2 regions of the Caballeronia sp. TF1N1 genome follow, and region 1 is predicted to be linked to the other one. Evidence: riboswitches for the same ligand, from Rfam matches in the RefSeq annotation. Region 1 holds a riboswitch; the other holds the start of a gene.
The links. Region 1 has a riboswitch for cobalamin ahead of cobG (precorrin-3B synthase). Riboswitches for the same ligand answer to the same signal wherever they lie in the genome.
Positions count from the first base shown of each region.

Region 2: linked by a shared signal. The riboswitch ahead of LDZ28_RS03080 (TonB-dependent receptor domain-containing protein) and the one ahead of cobG (precorrin-3B synthase) in region 1 are both predicted to bind cobalamin.

Region 1 is NZ_CP084627.1:584,816-593,235, forward strand. It holds gene LDZ28_RS16680 (ATP-binding protein) at 1-286, shown strand, start outside; gene LDZ28_RS16685 (VWA domain-containing protein) at 358-966, shown strand; gene cobJ (precorrin-3B C(17)-methyltransferase) at 977-2,629, opposite strand; gene LDZ28_RS16695 (precorrin-2 C(20)-methyltransferase) at 2,617-3,342, opposite strand; gene LDZ28_RS16700 (precorrin-8X methylmutase) at 3,342-3,968, opposite strand; gene cobG (precorrin-3B synthase) at 3,961-5,190, opposite strand; cobalamin riboswitch at 5,293-5,493, opposite strand; gene cbiE (precorrin-6y C5,15-methyltransferase (decarboxylating) subunit CbiE) at 5,574-6,776, shown strand; gene LDZ28_RS16715 (cobalt-precorrin-5B (C(1))-methyltransferase) at 6,801-7,889, shown strand; gene LDZ28_RS16720 (cobalt-precorrin-6A reductase) at 7,886-8,420, shown strand, end outside.
Region 2 is NZ_CP084626.1:661,360-669,779, reverse strand. It holds gene cobT (nicotinate-nucleotide--dimethylbenzimidazole phosphoribosyltransferase) at 86-1,138, opposite strand; gene LDZ28_RS03090 (ABC transporter ATP-binding protein) at 1,149-1,931, opposite strand; gene LDZ28_RS03085 (iron ABC transporter permease) at 1,928-2,926, opposite strand; gene LDZ28_RS03080 (TonB-dependent receptor domain-containing protein) at 2,953-4,830, opposite strand; cobalamin riboswitch at 4,916-5,241, opposite strand; gene LDZ28_RS03075 (ATPase) at 5,477-5,863, shown strand; gene LDZ28_RS03070 (cell division protein ZapA) at 5,860-6,174, shown strand; RNA gene ssrS (6S RNA) at 6,297-6,479, shown strand; gene LDZ28_RS03060 (EVE domain-containing protein) at 6,557-7,015, shown strand; gene LDZ28_RS03055 (SIMPL domain-containing protein) at 7,109-7,840, shown strand; gene lgt (prolipoprotein diacylglyceryl transferase) at 7,868-8,420, opposite strand, start outside.

The DNA.
Region 1 (8,420 bases):
CGTGGACGGCTTGCGCGCCGATCTCGTGATGCTGCGTGCGGCGAGAGCGCTCGCGGCATTCGAAGGCGCGAGCAACGTGCAGACGCTTCATGTCGATCGCGTGGCCGACGCCGTGCTGAAGCATCGACGACGCGAGGCCGATGCATCGAAAGGCGAAGCGCCGCAGCGGCCCGCCCCGCGCGATAACGGCAGCACGAATGAAAGCGATTGGGGCTACATGCCGCCCGAGCCAGCAGGCACGGCGAAGGTCAAGCAAGTCAGACCGCTTGCCGCAAAAAAAGCCTGAGCCATCGGAGACACGAAGCGGATGCTCAAGAGCATCGTCTTCGATGGCGTGAAGCGCGGGCACGCGGTCGCATGACCGGTCGCGAAGGCGATGAAAGCACTACGCTCGACTGGATATCGACGCTACGCGCGAAACGTGCCGAGCGTCTCGATGCACGGCATCTTCGCTATCGACGTGTGCAGGGCGAAGCGGCGTCGTTGCATTGCTTTCTTCTCGATTGCTCGGGATCGATGCTCACGGGTGAACGGCTCGCGCGTGCCAAGGGCTTGTTGATTGCGTTGTTCGATCGGGCTTATCGCGAGCGTGCGGAAATTGCGCTCGTATGTTTCGGTGGCGGGCGTGCGGAAGTGCGTCGTCAGCCGGGCGCCGCGCATTGGTGGAACGAGCGCTGGGTGAGTCCTATCGGTGGCGGTGGTGGCACGCCGCTGGCGTTGGGTCTTTCGAGTGCGCAGACCGTGCTTGCACGAGCCGCGCGTCGAAGACCCGCGCAGCGTCGCTGGCTGTGGGTGCTGACCGATGGCCGCACGAACGAGACGCCCGCGCCGCCGCAGTGCGCGGACCGCGTCGTGCTGGTGGACTTCGATGAAGGGCAATTCGGAGTCGGGCAAGCGAGCACGTTGGCGCTACGCTGGGCGGCGGAGTACTTTCATGCGAGCGAACTGAGCGCGGACTTGCGGTAGCCTGCCCGTGTCATTCATACCATCGCGGCGTATAAACCCATGCGCCATCGCCGATCACGCGCGTGGTCGATGATCCGACGATCACCATCGTTCGCATGTCCACCATCGTGCTGTCCAACTCGCCAAGCGTCATGATGCGAAGCGTCTCGCCCGCGCGTCCCACATCGCGCCCGAGCACGACCGGCGTTTTGGCATCGCGATGCTGCTTCACGATTTCGATCGCGCGATCGAATTGCCAGGGCCGTGCCTTCGATAGCGGGTTGTAGAACGCCATGACGAAATCGGCCTGACCCGCATGCGCTATGCGTTTCTCGATGACGCCCCATGGCTTCAAATTATCCGATAGCGACAATACGCAGAAGTCATGGCCGAGCGGTGCGCCCGCACGCGCCGCCGTGGCAAGCGACGCCGATACGCCCGGCACGATCTCGAGTTTCACGGCATGCCATGACGCGTTTGCTTCCTTGTCGAGTGCTTCGAGCACGGCTGCCGCCATGGCGAACACACCCGGATCGCCCGACGATACGACCACTACCCTGCGTCCCTCGCTTGCCAGTTCGAACGCATGTCGCGCGCGCTGCAACTCTTCGCGATTGTCCGTCATATGCGCGCGTTGATCGGCGCGAAACGGGCCTGCCATGCGCACGTAGGTTTCGTAACCGAGCACGTCTTCTGCGACATGGAGCGCGGCTTTTGCGGCGGGCGTCATCATCTCGGAGCTGCCTGGACCGAGACCGATCACGGTCAACGTGCCGCGTGCACGGCCTATCGCCTGCGCATCGACGGGCGCGTTGGCGACGTGCAATGCAACGTCGCCGTTGTGCGAAACATCGAAAGGCGGGGCGTCGCTGAAACGCAATGGCACGTCGAGCGCTTGCGCGGCATCGGCGAGACGTTGCGATGTCATTGCGTGCGTGGGCGCGACCAGCACAGCGAGTGCGAGCGGCGCGAGGCTTCGTGCTTGAAGTGCCTTGCGTACGCATTCCGCTACTTCGCCGTTCGTCGCGTCGTCTTCGATCCATGCAATCACACAACGTGGATGAATCACGAGACTGTGTTCATCGCGGGCGCTTTCGGGCGTGATGCGGATGGCGCGCAACGCATCGTCGGCGCGAGGAAGGGCTGCCTGATCGAGCCACGGCGCGTGGCCTTCCACGCGCGTCGTTGCTCCGCCAAGCAAGTCGGACACGAAGCGCTTGCCGCGTTCGATATCCGCCAGTACGTAGCCTTCGGGCGGCGCGAGCAGACATTGACCGAAGCGTAATTCGCCGCTCGTCGTGATGGCCGGTACGATACCGAGCATCTGGCCGATTTCACGCGCAAGCACGTTCACGCCGCTCATGCCGCCGAGCAGCGGCACGACCACGCTGCCGTCCTGCGCGACGGCGAGCACCGGCGGCTCCGCGCCTTTATTCGCAAGCGACGCTGCCAGCGCGCGAATCACGATGCCTGCTGAACACAGCGCGACGATTGGCGAGCCTGCCGCGTAGAGTGCCCGCACGTGCGCGCCGAAGTCGTCGAAGGAGACGTCCACGTTCACGCGACTAGCGAGCCCATGAACGAGCGATCCCGGACGACACGCCTGAATCTTGCGCGCGATAGTCAGCGCACCGTTGCCGAGCACGACGATGGCAAGCGGCTTCGCTACGTCTATGCGCTCCATTTCGTCCCCGGCACGACCAACAGCGAGAAGTAGGGCGATGCCATTGGATCGACTTCGTTCAGCGGCACGATGCGTTGATTCGCCATCGTCGCGCGTTCCACATACAACGCGCGTTTGTCGAGCCCGAGTTCCGCCAGCACACGACGCACTTTGTCGAAGTTGCGGCCGAGCTTCATGATGACGGCGGCATCGCTCGTCGCCAGCTTTCGTTTTAGTTCGGCTTCCGAAAGAACGCCCGATAGCACCGCAAGGCTCTGATTACGATAAACCAGTGGCACGCCAAGCACTGCGACGCCGCCCAGCATCGAACAGACGCCGGGCACGACTTCTGCCTCGAAGCGCGCGGCAAGGCGATCGTGCAGATACATGTACGAGCCGTAGAAGAACGGATCGCCTTCGCAGATCACCGCCACGTCGCGGCCGGCTTCGAGATGATCCGCAATGGCGAGCGCGCATTCATCGTAGAACGCGCTGATGATCGTCTCGTAGCAAAGCGGCGGTTCGAGCGCTTCGGTCGTCACGGGATAGACGAGCGGCAAGCGCGTCTGCGTGTCTTCGAGATGAGATTCGATGATGCCGAACGCGTTGCCCTTCTTCCCCTTCGCGACGAAATACGCGACCACGGGCGCCGCCTTGAGCAGCTTCAACGCCTTCACCGTGATGAGATCGGGATCGCCCGGACCGACGCCCAGACCATGGAGTCTTCCGCTCATCACTCGGCCTCCGATGCGAGCGCATTCACGGCGGCCGCCGCCATCGCGCTGCCGCCGCGTCGTCCGAGCAACGCGACGAAAGGAATGCCACGGCTGTCGGCGGCAAGCATGGCTTTCGATTCCGCCGCGCCGATAAAGCCCACTGGAAAGCCGAGGATGAGCGCGGGCTTCGGTGCGCCGTCGTCGATCATGTCGAGTAGATGAAAGAGCGCGGTGGGCGCATTGCCGATTGCGACGATCGCACCCGCAAGATCAGGCCGCCAGAGTTCGACTGCGGCAGCGGAGCGCGTGTTGTGCATCGCACGGGCGCGTTCCGGCACGGAGGCATCGCCGAGCGTGCAGATCACGCGATTATTCGCGGGAAGGCGCGCGCGCGTGATGCCTTCGGCGACCATGCGCGCATCGCAGAGAATGGGCGCGCCGCTCACGAGCGCTTCACGGCCCGCGATACCGGCATCGCACGAGAAGCGCAGGTCATCGACGATATCGATCATGCCGCACGCATGAATCAGCCGCACGGCGAGCTTTTCGAGGTTGGCGGGAATGGCGGCGAGGTTGGCTTCGGCGCGAATCGTCGCGAACGATTGCCGGTAAATCTCCGCACCGTCGCGGATATAGTCAGACATCGGCATGACTCCGGGCGAGCCATGCGGCCGCCTCTTCGATGAGGAGGTTATGGGCGATCACGTGTGTGCCTCGAAGCACGTCGTAGCGGCCGGGCGCAACGGCAACGAGCGTGTTTTCGACGGGATGCGCCGCCGCACAAAAGCGCTCGCAGCCGCTCAGATGCGCGTGCGCATGCTCGGGCAGCAAGGCGGCTAATCGATGCGCGTCCGCTTTCGTATCGGCACGGCTTTTCGCGCAGCCCGAAGAACCCGCGCATGCGATCAGACGCGCGAACGGATCGCGTGGATCGGTGGCGAGGCCAAGCGCGCGAAGGGCGTCGACGACATGCGTCATGCGATTCGCGTGCACGTCCGGCAGCAACACACTTTGCCAGGGCGTCATCACGACGCGTTCTTCGGCGAGATCGGCGATTGCGTGAAGCGTATTAGCATCGAGGCGGCCGAGCGGCGCTTGCGCGCCGACATAGTCCGCACGCGCGCCGAGTCGTAACGTTGCATCGGAAGGCGCGCGACGCCATGTCTGAAGAGCGGCGTCGTGCTGTGTTTCGAAGTCGAGGGCATGGAGAAAGCCCGCTATTCCAACGCGTGCGAGCACATCGCGCATGCGGTGTTCTTGCACCGATGCCAGCGCTAAAAACGCCTGCAGCACGGCCAGGATGAAGCGCTTCGCGTCGTCACGGGCGATCGCGCCCGAGGCAGGCGCATGTTCCTCACGATGCGGCATCGATCCTGCAAAGCCGAATGCGAAGCGCGCGCCATTGTCCAGCGCTGAAAGCCAAAGATCGTGCGGATGATCGAGCATCGCAAGCGTTTCGCCATCGTCGATCTGCAACGCGAACTTCGGCGACAACGCGTGCAACGCGGCATTGGCCTGCATGCTTTCGACGATATCCGCTGCAAGCGCACGCGTTCCCGTCCTCGCAAGCGGACTCAGCATGACATTGCGGATATCGTCGGCGCCGGCCGTGGTCGGACCGAGGCCCGCCGCGAGCACGATGTCGATGAGTTCCGCGTGGGCATCGTCGCGAATGCCGCGCAGTTGCAGATTGGCGCGATTGGTCACTTCGATCGTGCCGGAACCGCAGCGCTCGGCGGCGTGCGCCACGGCATGCGCGGCTTCGCGACGCAACTCGCCACCGGCAAGACGCACGCGCGCAAGGGCGCCATCGCGTGCGGGCACGATACGCATGAGGCCGGGACAGGCCGAAGACCGAGGCGGCAAGAACGATTCCAAAAGCTCGACCGTATGCTCAAGCGCTTAAGTTGCGAACCGGTACACCCCGCCCGGCAGGCTTCGCGCAATTGCGTTGAATAGCGTTGAATAGCAGTGAATGCTTACGTCGGCAGGTCTCTTGGCTGGCAGGTCGACATTCGCGCTAGCCTTCCCGGTAAAAACCAGTGGCAGTGGAGCGCGGACTCGCTGCGTACAATTGCGGGGGCAGCCACAGTTTTGCTGTGTTCCCTGTTAGGCCATGAGGCTCGATACCGATCGAACCCTTCAGGCACCGACGAACGCGCTATTATGCCCGCTTTTATCGACCATCAGACCGCTTCCCGCCTTGCGCGGGTGCTTCAAACGCGGGATTCGCCCGTAGGAGGCCGCACATGTCGAACTGGCTGACCGTCGTGGGTATCGGCGAGGACGGCTGGCATGGGCTTGGCCGCGAGGCGCGGCGCGCGCTCTTCGAAGCACGGTCGATCCACGGCGGCGAACGTCACCTCGCGTTTCTGCCGGCGCGTATCGCGGCGCGCCGCGTGCCATGGCCAAGCCCGTTTTCCGTCGATGCCGTGCTCGCCGAGCGCGGCGTCCAAACATGCGTGCTTGCGAGCGGCGACCCCATGTTCTTCGGCGTCGGCGCCACGCTTGCGCGCGAATTATCCGCGGAAGAAATGCGCGTCATGCCCGCGCCTTCGTCGCTGTCGCTGGCGGCGGCGCGCTTGGGCTGGCCGTTGCAGGACGCGCAATGCGTGTCGCTCGTCGGGCGGCCGGTGGCGTCCCTGCTCGCGCATGTGTTTCGCGGCGGACGTCTGCTCGTCCTGAGCGCCGATGGCGCAACACCCGCCGCCGTCACGCAGCTTCTCACGCTGCATGGTTTCGGCGCGAGCCGCGTGACGGTGTTCGAGCATCTGGGCGGCGCGAACGAACGCCGGTTCGACGAACGTGCGGACGACTGGCGCGAGCCACGCGTGGCGGCGCTCAATCTCATGGCGATCGAATGCCGCACGCATGCGGGCCACGCGGGGCCATCGCTCACGCCGGGTCTTGCCGACGACGCGTATCGGCACGACGGCCAGCTCACCAAGCGCGATGTACGCGCCGTGACGCTCGCACGTCTCGCGCCGCAACCGGGCGAATTGCTGTGGGATGTCGGCGCGGGTTGCGGGTCCATCGGTATCGAGTGGATGCGCGCGCATCCCGCTTGCCGCGCGATTGCAATCGAAGCGAACGAAGGGCGGCAGCGTCTCATCGAACATAACCGCGATGCGCTCGGCGTGCCTGCGCTGCAACTCGTCAAGGGCGAGGCGCCCGGCGCGCTCGACGGTTTGAGCGCGCCGGATGCCGTGTTCATCGGCGGCGGCGTGACCGTGCCGGGTCTCCTCGATGCGTGCTGGGCGCGCGTGCGGCAGGGCGGTCGGCTGATCGTCAACGCCGTGACCTTGCAGAGCGAAGCGGCGCTCGTTGCATGGCGCGCGGAGCATGGCGGCGAGCTGACGCGGATCGGCATCGCACGGGCCGAGCCGCTCGGCAGTTTCGATACATGGCGGCAAGCGCTGCCGATCACGCTTCTGCACGCGAAGAAGCCATGAGCTCGCCGGCGAATGACCATCCCGATGCGTGACGAAACGCCCGAACAGTCCGCGCCGCTCAGAAGCGGCTACACGACGGGAAGCTGCGCGACCGTGACGAGTCTCGCGGCCGCGCGCCTTTTGTTGCTCGGCGAGCCGAGCGAGCGCGCGGAGATCGTGCTGCCGAAGGGCCAGTCCGTGACCATGCCGCTCGCGTTCTGCCGTCTTGCCGGCGATGCAGCGGAAGCGGGCGTCATCAAGGATGCCGGCGACGATCCCGATGTCACGCATGGCGCGCTCGTCATAGCTCGCGTGCGGCTTGCGGCGCGGCATGGCGTACGCTTTCATGCGGGGCCGGGCGTTGGCACCGTGACGCGCGCGGGCCTTGCGTTGCCGATCGGCGAGCCGGCCATCAACCCCGTTCCCCGCAAAATGATGAGCGAGCATCTCGAAGCACTCGCCACGCAAGCGGGTTATGCGGGCGGTTTCGACGTGAGCATCGGCGTGGAGAATGGCGAGGCGCTTGCGCTCAAGACGATGAATCCGCGGCTCGGCATTATCGGCGGACTGTCGATACTCGGTACCACCGGCATAGTCCGGCCGTTTTCGTGTGCGGCTTATATCGCGTCGATCCATCAGGGGATCGATGTCGCGCGCGCCAATGGCGTGCAACATATCGCGGCGTGCACCGGCAATCAGAGCGAGGACGCCATGCGCGCGCGTTACGGCTTGCCGGATATGGCGCTCATCGAAATGGGCGATTTCGCGGGTGCGGTTTTGAAGCACTTGCGTCGCGCGCCGGTCGAAAAACTTAGTGTTTGCGGCGGCTTCGGCAAACTCAGCAAGCTTGCGGCGGGACATATGGATCTGCACAGCCGCACGTCGAGTATCGACTTGCCGCTTCTCGCCACCTGGGCCGCCGATGCTGGCGCGAGCATCGCGTTGCAGCACGCGATTCGCGCGGCCAACACGAGTCAGGAGGCGCTTAAGCTGGCGCGCGGCGAAGGCATCGCGCTCGGCGATATCGTCTGCGCGCGAGCCCGCGAAGTGGCGCTCGACGTCGTGCCGCAAGGCATCGTCGTGGAGACTTTCGCCATCGACAGGCAAGGGCAAATCGTCGGGAGCGCGCAATGAAGCGCGTGCTATTGCTCGGCGGCACCGGCGACGCGCTCGTCATTGCGCGCAAGCTGGGCACGTCGCATGTCTACAGTCTCGCGGGGCTCGGGCGTGTGCCGACGGATCTCGCATGTGAGGTTCGCGTCGGCGGTTTTGGCGGCGTGGCGGGTCTGGCAACGTATCTGCGTGAAGAAGACATCGCGCTCGTGCTCGATGCCACGCATCCCTACGCCGCGCAGATGAGCCGTCATGCACGCGAAGCGTGTACGCTCATTGGCGTGCCCTTGTGGGCCGTGCGTCGTCCGGCATGGCAACCGCGAGCAGGCGACATCTGGCGCGAGGCGCGCGATTGGCCAGGCGTCGTCGATGCAATCGCGGCCTATGAAAAGCCGTTATTCACGCTCGGACGCGAGCCGCTTGCGCATCTGGACGAGATACCCGCGTCGCAATTCTGGACTATCCGTTGTCTCGACCCGCACGAAGGCAACGCGCGTGCGCGGATCGTCGATGCGCGCGGGCCGTTCAGCATCGAAGGCGAGCGCGCGTTGT
Region 2 (8,420 bases), on a different contig from region 1:
GGCAAGCGAGTCGAGACGCCCGCGCGCTTGAACGCAGTGACGCGCCCCGACCTCGCGCAGCGCTTGCGGGTGATGCTCATCGCCGTCACTCTCGCTTATCCGTGACACCCGCCGCCTCGAAGCTCGCCATCTCATCGACGAACGCCACGGCCGCGCGCAGGATCGGCAACGCGAGCGCCGCGCCCGTGCCTTCGCCAAGCCGCATGTCGAGTTGCAACAGCGGCTCCGCATGCAGATGCGCGAGCATGCCCCGATGCCCCGCCTCGTTCGACGCATGCGCGAACACGCAGTAGTCGAGCACCTCGGGTGCGATCTTCGCCGCGACGAGCAGGCCGGAAGTCGCGATGAAGCCATCGACGAGAATCGTCATGCCCGCGTCCGCCGCAGCGAGACACGCACCCGCGATCATCGCGATCTCGAAGCCGCCGAACGTCGCGAGCGTGTCGATTGCATCGCCTTCGGCCGCATGCAACGCGAGCGCTCGGCCAAGCACGTCGCGCTTGTGCGCAAGGCCGCGATCGTCGAGACCCGTGCCGCGTCCGACGCATTCGCCAATGGGCACACCGCACAGACGGCTCATCAGGCACGCCGCCGCCGACGTGTTCGCAATCCCCATCTCGCCGAAGCCGATCACGTTCGTGCCGAGCGCCGCGTGATGCCGCACACGCGCCGCGCCGCGCGCGATGCCTTCGAGCGCGGTCTCGCGCGACATCGCCGCTTCCTTCGCGAAGTTGCGCGTGCCGAGGCCGAGCGACAGACGCTCGTAGCCGCTATCGATGGGAATCGGTGTCGCCACGCCCGCATCGACCACTTCGAGCATCATGCCGACCGAACGCGACAGCGCGTTGATCGCCGCGCCGCCCGCCAGAAAATTCGCGACCATCTGCGCGGTCACTTCTTGCGGATACGGACTCACGCCCTCGGCCGCGATACCGTGATCGCCCGCAAACACGATCATCGCCGGGCGCTCGATGCGCGGCTTCGTCGTGCGCTGAATCGCGCCCATTTGCAGCGCGAGCGTTTCGAGCCGACCGAGGCTGCCCGGCGGCTTCGTTTTCGTATCGATGATGCGTTGCAGTTCGGCTTCGCGCGAACGGTCTGGCGCGCGGGGCGTGGGCAAGTCGTGGGCGTTTGACATCGGCAATCCTTCAGGTGCGTGCAACGGGAATGGACGGCACGAGCGCTTCGTGCTCGCCATCGCGAATCAAGGCTAGCGGATAGCCGAACGCGGCGCTCGCGCGTTCAGGCGTGAGCACGTCCGCGACGAGACCGGCGTGCGCGCCGCCCTTGCCATCGAGCAAAAGCGCGTGCGTCGAAAAGCGCCGCGCGAGATTGAGATCGTGACACGAGAAAATCACCGTGCGGCCGGACTTGCGCGCGGCGTCGGCCAGTACGTGCAGACAATCGATTTGATGATGCAGGTCCAGATGCGCGAGCGGTTCGTCGAGCAGCAAGAGCGGTGTGTTTTGGCACAGCACGGCGGCGAGCGTCACGCGTTGCCGTTCGCCGCCCGACAATGTCAGGACATCGCGCGAGGCGAACGATAGAAGACCGAGCGCATCGAGCGCGGCATGCGCGGCAGCGCGGTCTTCGGCGCTCTCCCAGCCCCAGCCCGTGACATACGGAAAGCGGTTCAGCAGCACGGTGTCGAGTACGGTCGCGCTGAAGGCATCGTGCGAGCTTTGCGGCATCAGCGAGCGCGCGCGTGCGAGATCCGCCGCGCGCCAGGACGCGAGTGCGCGGCCATCGAGCGATATCGCGCCTTTGGCCGGCTTTGTCAAACCCGCGAGCACGCCAATGAGCGTGGTTTTGCCCGCGCCGTTCGGCCCGGCTATGCACCACATCTCGCCCGCGCCGATACTTTGTGTGAGGTCTTCCACGAGCGTGCGTGCGCCCGCGCGCAAGCTGACGTGTTCGATATGCAGGGTCATCGCGGTCTCGCCAGCAGCATCCACAGGAACATCGGCACGCCGACGAGTGCGGTCACCACGCCCACCGGCAATTGCGCGGGCGCGATCGCCGTGCGCGCGACGAGATCGGCGCTCATTACCGCGAGGCCGCCTGCTAGCGCCGACGCCGGCACGAGCATGCGCTGATCGTTGCCGAACGCGAGCCGTAATAAATGCGGCACGACGAGCCCAACGAAGCCGATGGTGCCCGCCGTCGTGACAGCCGCCGCTGCCGCAAGCGATGCGACGAGATACACCGACAGCCGCACGCGCGAGACAGGCACGCCGAGCGAACGCGCGGCCGTATCGCCACGCAACAGCACGTTGAGTTGCGGCGCGAGCGGCACGACGACGATCATCGCGACGACGAGCGCGATCAGCGCGGGCCACGGCGTCGCTGCGCCGTTCAGGTCGCCCGTCAGCCAGAAGATCATCCCGCGCAAGCGATTCTCCGGCGCAATGCTGAGGATCAACGTGATGAGCGCGCCCCAGCCCGCCGCTATCACGACCCCTGTCAGCAGAAGACGCGGCGAGGCATCGCGGTCGCCGTGCCACAGGTCGCGTCGCGCGAGTCCGAGCACCAGCACGATGGATGCGAACGCGCCCGCGCACGCCGCCAGATCGATGCCCCACCACGGCAGCGACGCGAGCATCGCCGTGAGCGCGAAGGTCGCTGCGCCGCCGGATACGCCGAGCACGTACGGCTCGGCCAGCGGATTGCGCAACAGCACTTGCAGCAGCGCGCCGGAAAGCGCGAGCAAGGCGCCCGAAGCGAAACCCGCAAGCGCGCGCGGCAAACGCAAGGTGAGCACGATGTCATCGGCGATATCGGGCGCGGCCGCATGCGCGTGCAGCAACGCCGCGATGGCGCGCGGCAAGGGCAACGCGACGCTGCCGAGCGCGAGCGACGCCATGAACACAAGCAACGCGGCAAGCCCGAGCGCAGCCCAGATGCCTAACGCGCGTTTCGCGTTCATCGCGCGGCGCAGGTCAACGGTGTCGCTCACGACGGGCGCCAGCCGAGCGTGACATAAGCGCCGCGCCTCGGCGTGTTGTACGAATAAGCCAGTTCATAGTTCCGGTCGAAGAGGTTGTCGACACGCGCGCTCACGTACCACGACTTCGTGATGTCATAGCGCGCCGACAGATTCACGACGCCATAGCCCGCGAGCGTCGAATCGTAATCGCTGCGCGCACCGCTCACGATCCACTCGCCACCCACGCGCCAGCTTCCTATCGAGCGATGCGCGCTGAAACTCGCGAAACGCCGCGCACGGCGCGTCAGGTCCTGATTGCCGGTTTCATCGACGGGATTCTGGAACGTCACGCCCGCGCGCAAATCAGTGGCGCCGACATGCCCTGCCCACGATCCCTCGACGCCCTGCACCTTCGCGCGTCCGACGTTCTGCGCGATATAGAAGCCGCTGCCGTCCGATACGTAATCGATCAGATTCGAATAGCGCGTCTGAAACGCCGTCACGCGCAGCACGCCCACTTGGTCCGATGCGTACTGCAGCGCCGCTTCCACCGAATGACTGCGCTCGGGCTGAATGGACGGATTGCCGCTGAACGGATAGTAGAGATCGTCGAAGCTCGGCGCGCGGAACGACGCCGCGTAACTCGCGCTCGCGCGCCAGTGCGTGTCGATGTTGTACGCATAGCCCAGATAGTAGCTGTTCGCGCCGCCGAAATCGGAATACTGGTCGTGGCGCAGATTGGCCTGCACTTCGCTCGGACCGAAGCGTCCCACATAGCCCGCGTACACCGAATTCACGTGACGATCCGGCGCGCTGAACTGATCCGAATCGAGCGTCTGGTCGAGATGCTCGTAACCGAACAGGAGCTTGTGCGCCTCCGTCAGGCGAAAGTCGTTCTGCCACAGATACTGGCGATCCTCGGAATTGAAGCGGCTCGTATAGATGCCGTTCTGCTCGATGTTCGCGCGGTCCTGTCCCTGCGCGACCGTGAAATGCGTGGTCCACTGGTCCGTGATACGGCCGTTCGCAAACACCGATGTCGACCGCACGCGACTGTGCGAATCGTTGAGATCGCCGGGCAAGCCGTAGGCATCGTCGAAACTGTCGATGCCGTTCGACTGATAGAAGCGCACGCCCGCGTCCCATTTGTCGCCGAACTTGTGGCGCAGCGTGGCCGCGATGCTTTCGTTCAGATAACCGTTCGCGTTCGGATTGGCGTTGGGCGCGAGCGCGGGATCGATCGACGAGAAACCATCGGTCTTCTCGCGCGATACGTTGAAGCTGAAGGTCGTGCGGCCTTCTCTATCGAGCGCGCCGGAAACGCCCGCCGCTTGCCGCTGCGTGTGATAGCTGCCGTATTCCGTCTCGAAGTAGAAGCGCGGCGGATGCGCCTCGCCGTCTTTCGTGAAGATCTGCACGACGCCGCCGATCGCGCCCGAGCCGTACAGCGCCGACACGTTGCCGTTCACGACTTCGATGCGGTCGATCTGATCCGGCATGATCTGCGCAAGCTGCGCCGAGCCGAGCGATGCGGACTCCACACGCACGCCGTCGATCAAAACGAGCGATTGCGTCGAGGACGCGCCGCGTATGAACGCGCTTGCATTCGCTCCCGGGCCGCCATTGCGCGTCACCTGCACGCCGGGCGCAAGACCGATGACGCCGAGCGCGTCGTAGGCATTGCTATCGGCGATATCCTGGGCGTCGAAGAGCGAAGTCTGCGCGATCGTATCGGCGAGAGGTTGCGCGGTGCGCGTCGCGGTCACGACGACGGGCGCGAGCGGCGGTTGCGAGGCTTCGTCCGCGAGCGCTTCATGAGCGAGCAGCCATGTGTTGAGGGCGACGAGCGCAGCGCGTTCGATCGTTTTGCGTCTGCCCGCGTGTCGGGCAAGTGGCGATACCATGCGTGAAATGTTCCCATGCGTAGGCTGGCGCGACCTCGCTCCCCGCAAGGCCAATGCGCGACGAGCGCGCTCGAATGCGAACAGACGAACGCGCTGAACAGTTGGCCGGTATCCGGGCTGGCGACACACCGTCCCGCCTTCCCACGCATGAAGCGCAGTGGCATCGACACGTTCTTCGCCTTGCCTGCGTCGAGCGGCGGATTCTTGCGAATCAGACAGACTCGCAAGCAAACTCACACGACGGCGCGGCGAAAAACGCGCAAGGGACGACTTGCAACTTGCGTTGCGGTCGCTTACCGTTGCGGGGGCAGCACAGGTTGGCGTGGCCTTGGCGGCGCCGCTTCCTGTTTCCCGTTTGACTGCGCCCGCAAAAGAAATGCGGACGCGAGCACCAAAAGTGCGGCAAGTGTAGGAGCGCGATTCAGGACCGTCAAGAAACGACCCTGGCCGATCATCGCAAGACACACGGCTCACGACGAACCAACTAGAACCCGCCGTCGCAACACATCGGCAGCGCCCGCGCTTTCCACACACGAATGCATCGCGATGCACGCATGATCGCGTGCTGTTACGTCTCGAAACGAGACAATTATCGGAAGCTCCGTTGAACCGCGCTAGAATGCGAGGTCTTTAGAGGACGCAGCACATGCTCAACGAACTCGAATCACTGTCAGGAAATATCGGCCGGCTGATCCAGATCAGCGAGCGGCACAATCAGGCGCGTCTCGCGCTTGAAGCACAAATCGAACAACTGCGTAGCGACTACGCGAACGTGCAGGCAGAGCTCGTGCAAATGCGCGAAGAGCGCGACACGCTCCAAGCCGAACGCGATTCCCTCTCGGCCAAGATCGACGACGCGCAGGTCCGCCTGAACGCGATTCTCGAAAAGTTGCCGCGCGGCAAGTCCGCGAATCATGCCGAGACGGAAAATCAGCTCGATCTCCTCGATGCCCGTTCTCACGATGTGCAAGCCGCGCACGAGCATGCGCACGCGGGAGAGCACAGCGAGCATCATCACGGAGAGAAGGCATGACGACCACGCAGATCGAAGTATCCATTCTCGGCCAGCAATATCGCCTCGCCTGTTCGCCGGAAACCGAAGGCGCGCTGCGGGAAGCGGTGGCACGGGTCGACGCCGAGATGAACAAGGTGCGCAATGCAAGCAACGTGCGCGGGCAAGACCGCATCGCGGTGATGGCCGCGCTTTCACTCGCTTCCGAATTGCTGAGGCTGCAAGAAAGCGTGCGTCATGGCGAGGCCTTCCCCGCCGAGGAAATTCGCCGCACGATGCACTCCATGAACGAACAGCTTGGTGCTGTCATCGCGCAGTATGAAGTGCAGTGACCGAAGTGCCGCCACGCCGCTCCTTGGCGAACGCTAATCGGTCGCGCGATGTCAATCGAAAAAAGAAACTGCGCAATTGGTGTCGAGAGGCTGCATTAGACATTCGATTGGTGTAGAGTGACTACTCCCTGCCTGGTTCGCCAAGGTCATATATTCCTTGAACCAATGCTACATTGGCACGGTTGTGGAAACTTGCAGCACGGGCGCGCGCGTCACTCTGTCTGATGTACCCGAAGTGTTGCTTACTGCGACCAATCTTGAACCCAGGTTCAGGATGCCGGCCTAGCGGCCGAGGTGGGGACCCTACTCCAGCGGCATCGGTTCATACCGATGCCGTTTGCTTTTGTCGAGCCCGTTTTAAAACCCCGTTGCCGAATCCATCATGCGCTACTGGCTGATGAAGTCCGAACCGGACGAAGCGAGCATCGATCATCTCGCGCACGCGCCGAAGAAAACCCTCCCGTGGACGGGCGTGCGCAACTATCAGGCGCGCAACTTCATGCGCGACCAGATGCAAGTCGGCGACGGCGTGCTCTTCTATCATTCGAGTTGCCCGGAGCCGGGCATTGCGGGCATCGCCAAAGTCTGTTCTACGGCCTATCCCGATCCCACTCAGTTCGACGCCAAAAGCCCGTACTTCGACGCCAAGTCCACGCAGGAGACGCCGCGCTGGATGCTCGTCGATGTGCGCTTCGTCAAGAAGACGCTGTTGATTCCGCTCGCGACATTGCGCGAACACGCGGAACTCGCCGACATGCAAGTGCTCGCGCGCGGTAATCGGCTGTCGATCACGCCCGTGACCGAGGCGCAGTGGCGCTTCATAACCGAGCGTCTGGTCTAGGGCGCGCGAATCGTTCAAGGGAACTAAGGGAACGAACGAAGCGCCTAAGTGCGGTCGCGAATCACGCGATGCTCTTGCACTCGGAGTCCTTAGATGATCGACAAGAAAACCGCCGCCGCCCTCGCCTTCGTCGCGATGTCGAGCGCCGCGCTCACGCTTCCGCTTTCGGCCGCCGCTCAGACGGTAATTACCAATCCGCAGCCATCCGGCGTGCTTTCGCTATCCGCGCAAGCCAGCGCGCAAGTGCCGCAAGATGTCGTCAACATCACGCTGTTCTACGAGCAGGAAGCGGCCGATCCATCGTCGCTCACCACCACGCTCAATCAGCGCGCCGAAGCCGCATTGCGCGAAGCAAAAGGCGTCGACAACGTGACCGCGAAAAGCGGCTCGTTCACGGTTTATCCGAGCACGGATCGCGACGGCAAGATCTCCGCGTGGCGCGGCCGCACGGAGGTCGTGCTGGAATCGCACGACTTCGCGGCGGCGTCCAAGCTCGCGGGCAAGATGAGTAACGCCATGCAAGTCGGCAGCGTCGCGTTCTCGCTGTCGCCCGAAGCGCAGCGCGCCGCCGAGCAGAAGCTCTCGACTCAGGCCATCGAGTCGTTCCGCAAGGAAGCGCAGGCCGCGAGTCAGGCGTTCGGTTACGCCAACTTCACGATCCGCGAAGTGAACGTGGGCCACAGCGGCGCGGGTCCGCGCCCGGTGATGATGATGCAGGCCCGCTCGCTTGGCGCGGACGCGAAGGTCGGCGCGCCGATGGCGCTCGAAGCCGGCACGACGACGGTGACCGTCGACGTGTCGGGTTCGGTGCAAATGGGGCGATAACTGCTGTGCCGGAGAACGCGGCGTGATTTACGCCGCGTTGCCGGACACGCGTTTCTGACGTTTGTACGCCCACACCATCATGACGATGCCCGCGACGATCATTGGCAGCGAGAGCCATTGGCCCATCGAAAAGCCGAGCGCGAGGAGTCCGAGATAATCATCCGGCTCGCGCGCGAATTCCACCGTGAAGCGCGCGAGTCCATAACCGATCAGAAACAACGCCGACACTGCGCCCACCGGCCGCGGTTTGCGCGCGAAGAGGTAGATCACCGCAAACAGCACGAGCCCTTCCAGCGCGATTTCATACAACTGCGACGGATGGCGCGGCAGCATGTGATAGCGCGAGAAAATCTCCGAGAGATTGTATTGCGCATCGAACTGCGGATGCTTCGCGAGCCAGATGGCGTCGTCGTTGGTGGAGTTTTGGAAGAGCATGGCCCAGGGCGCGGCCGGGTCGGTCACGCGGCCCCATAACTCACCGTTGATGAAGTTGCCGAGACGCCCCGCCGCCAGTCCGAGCGGCACCATCGGCGCGACAAAATCCGTCACCTGCAGCCACGTGCGCTTGCGCTGAAACGCG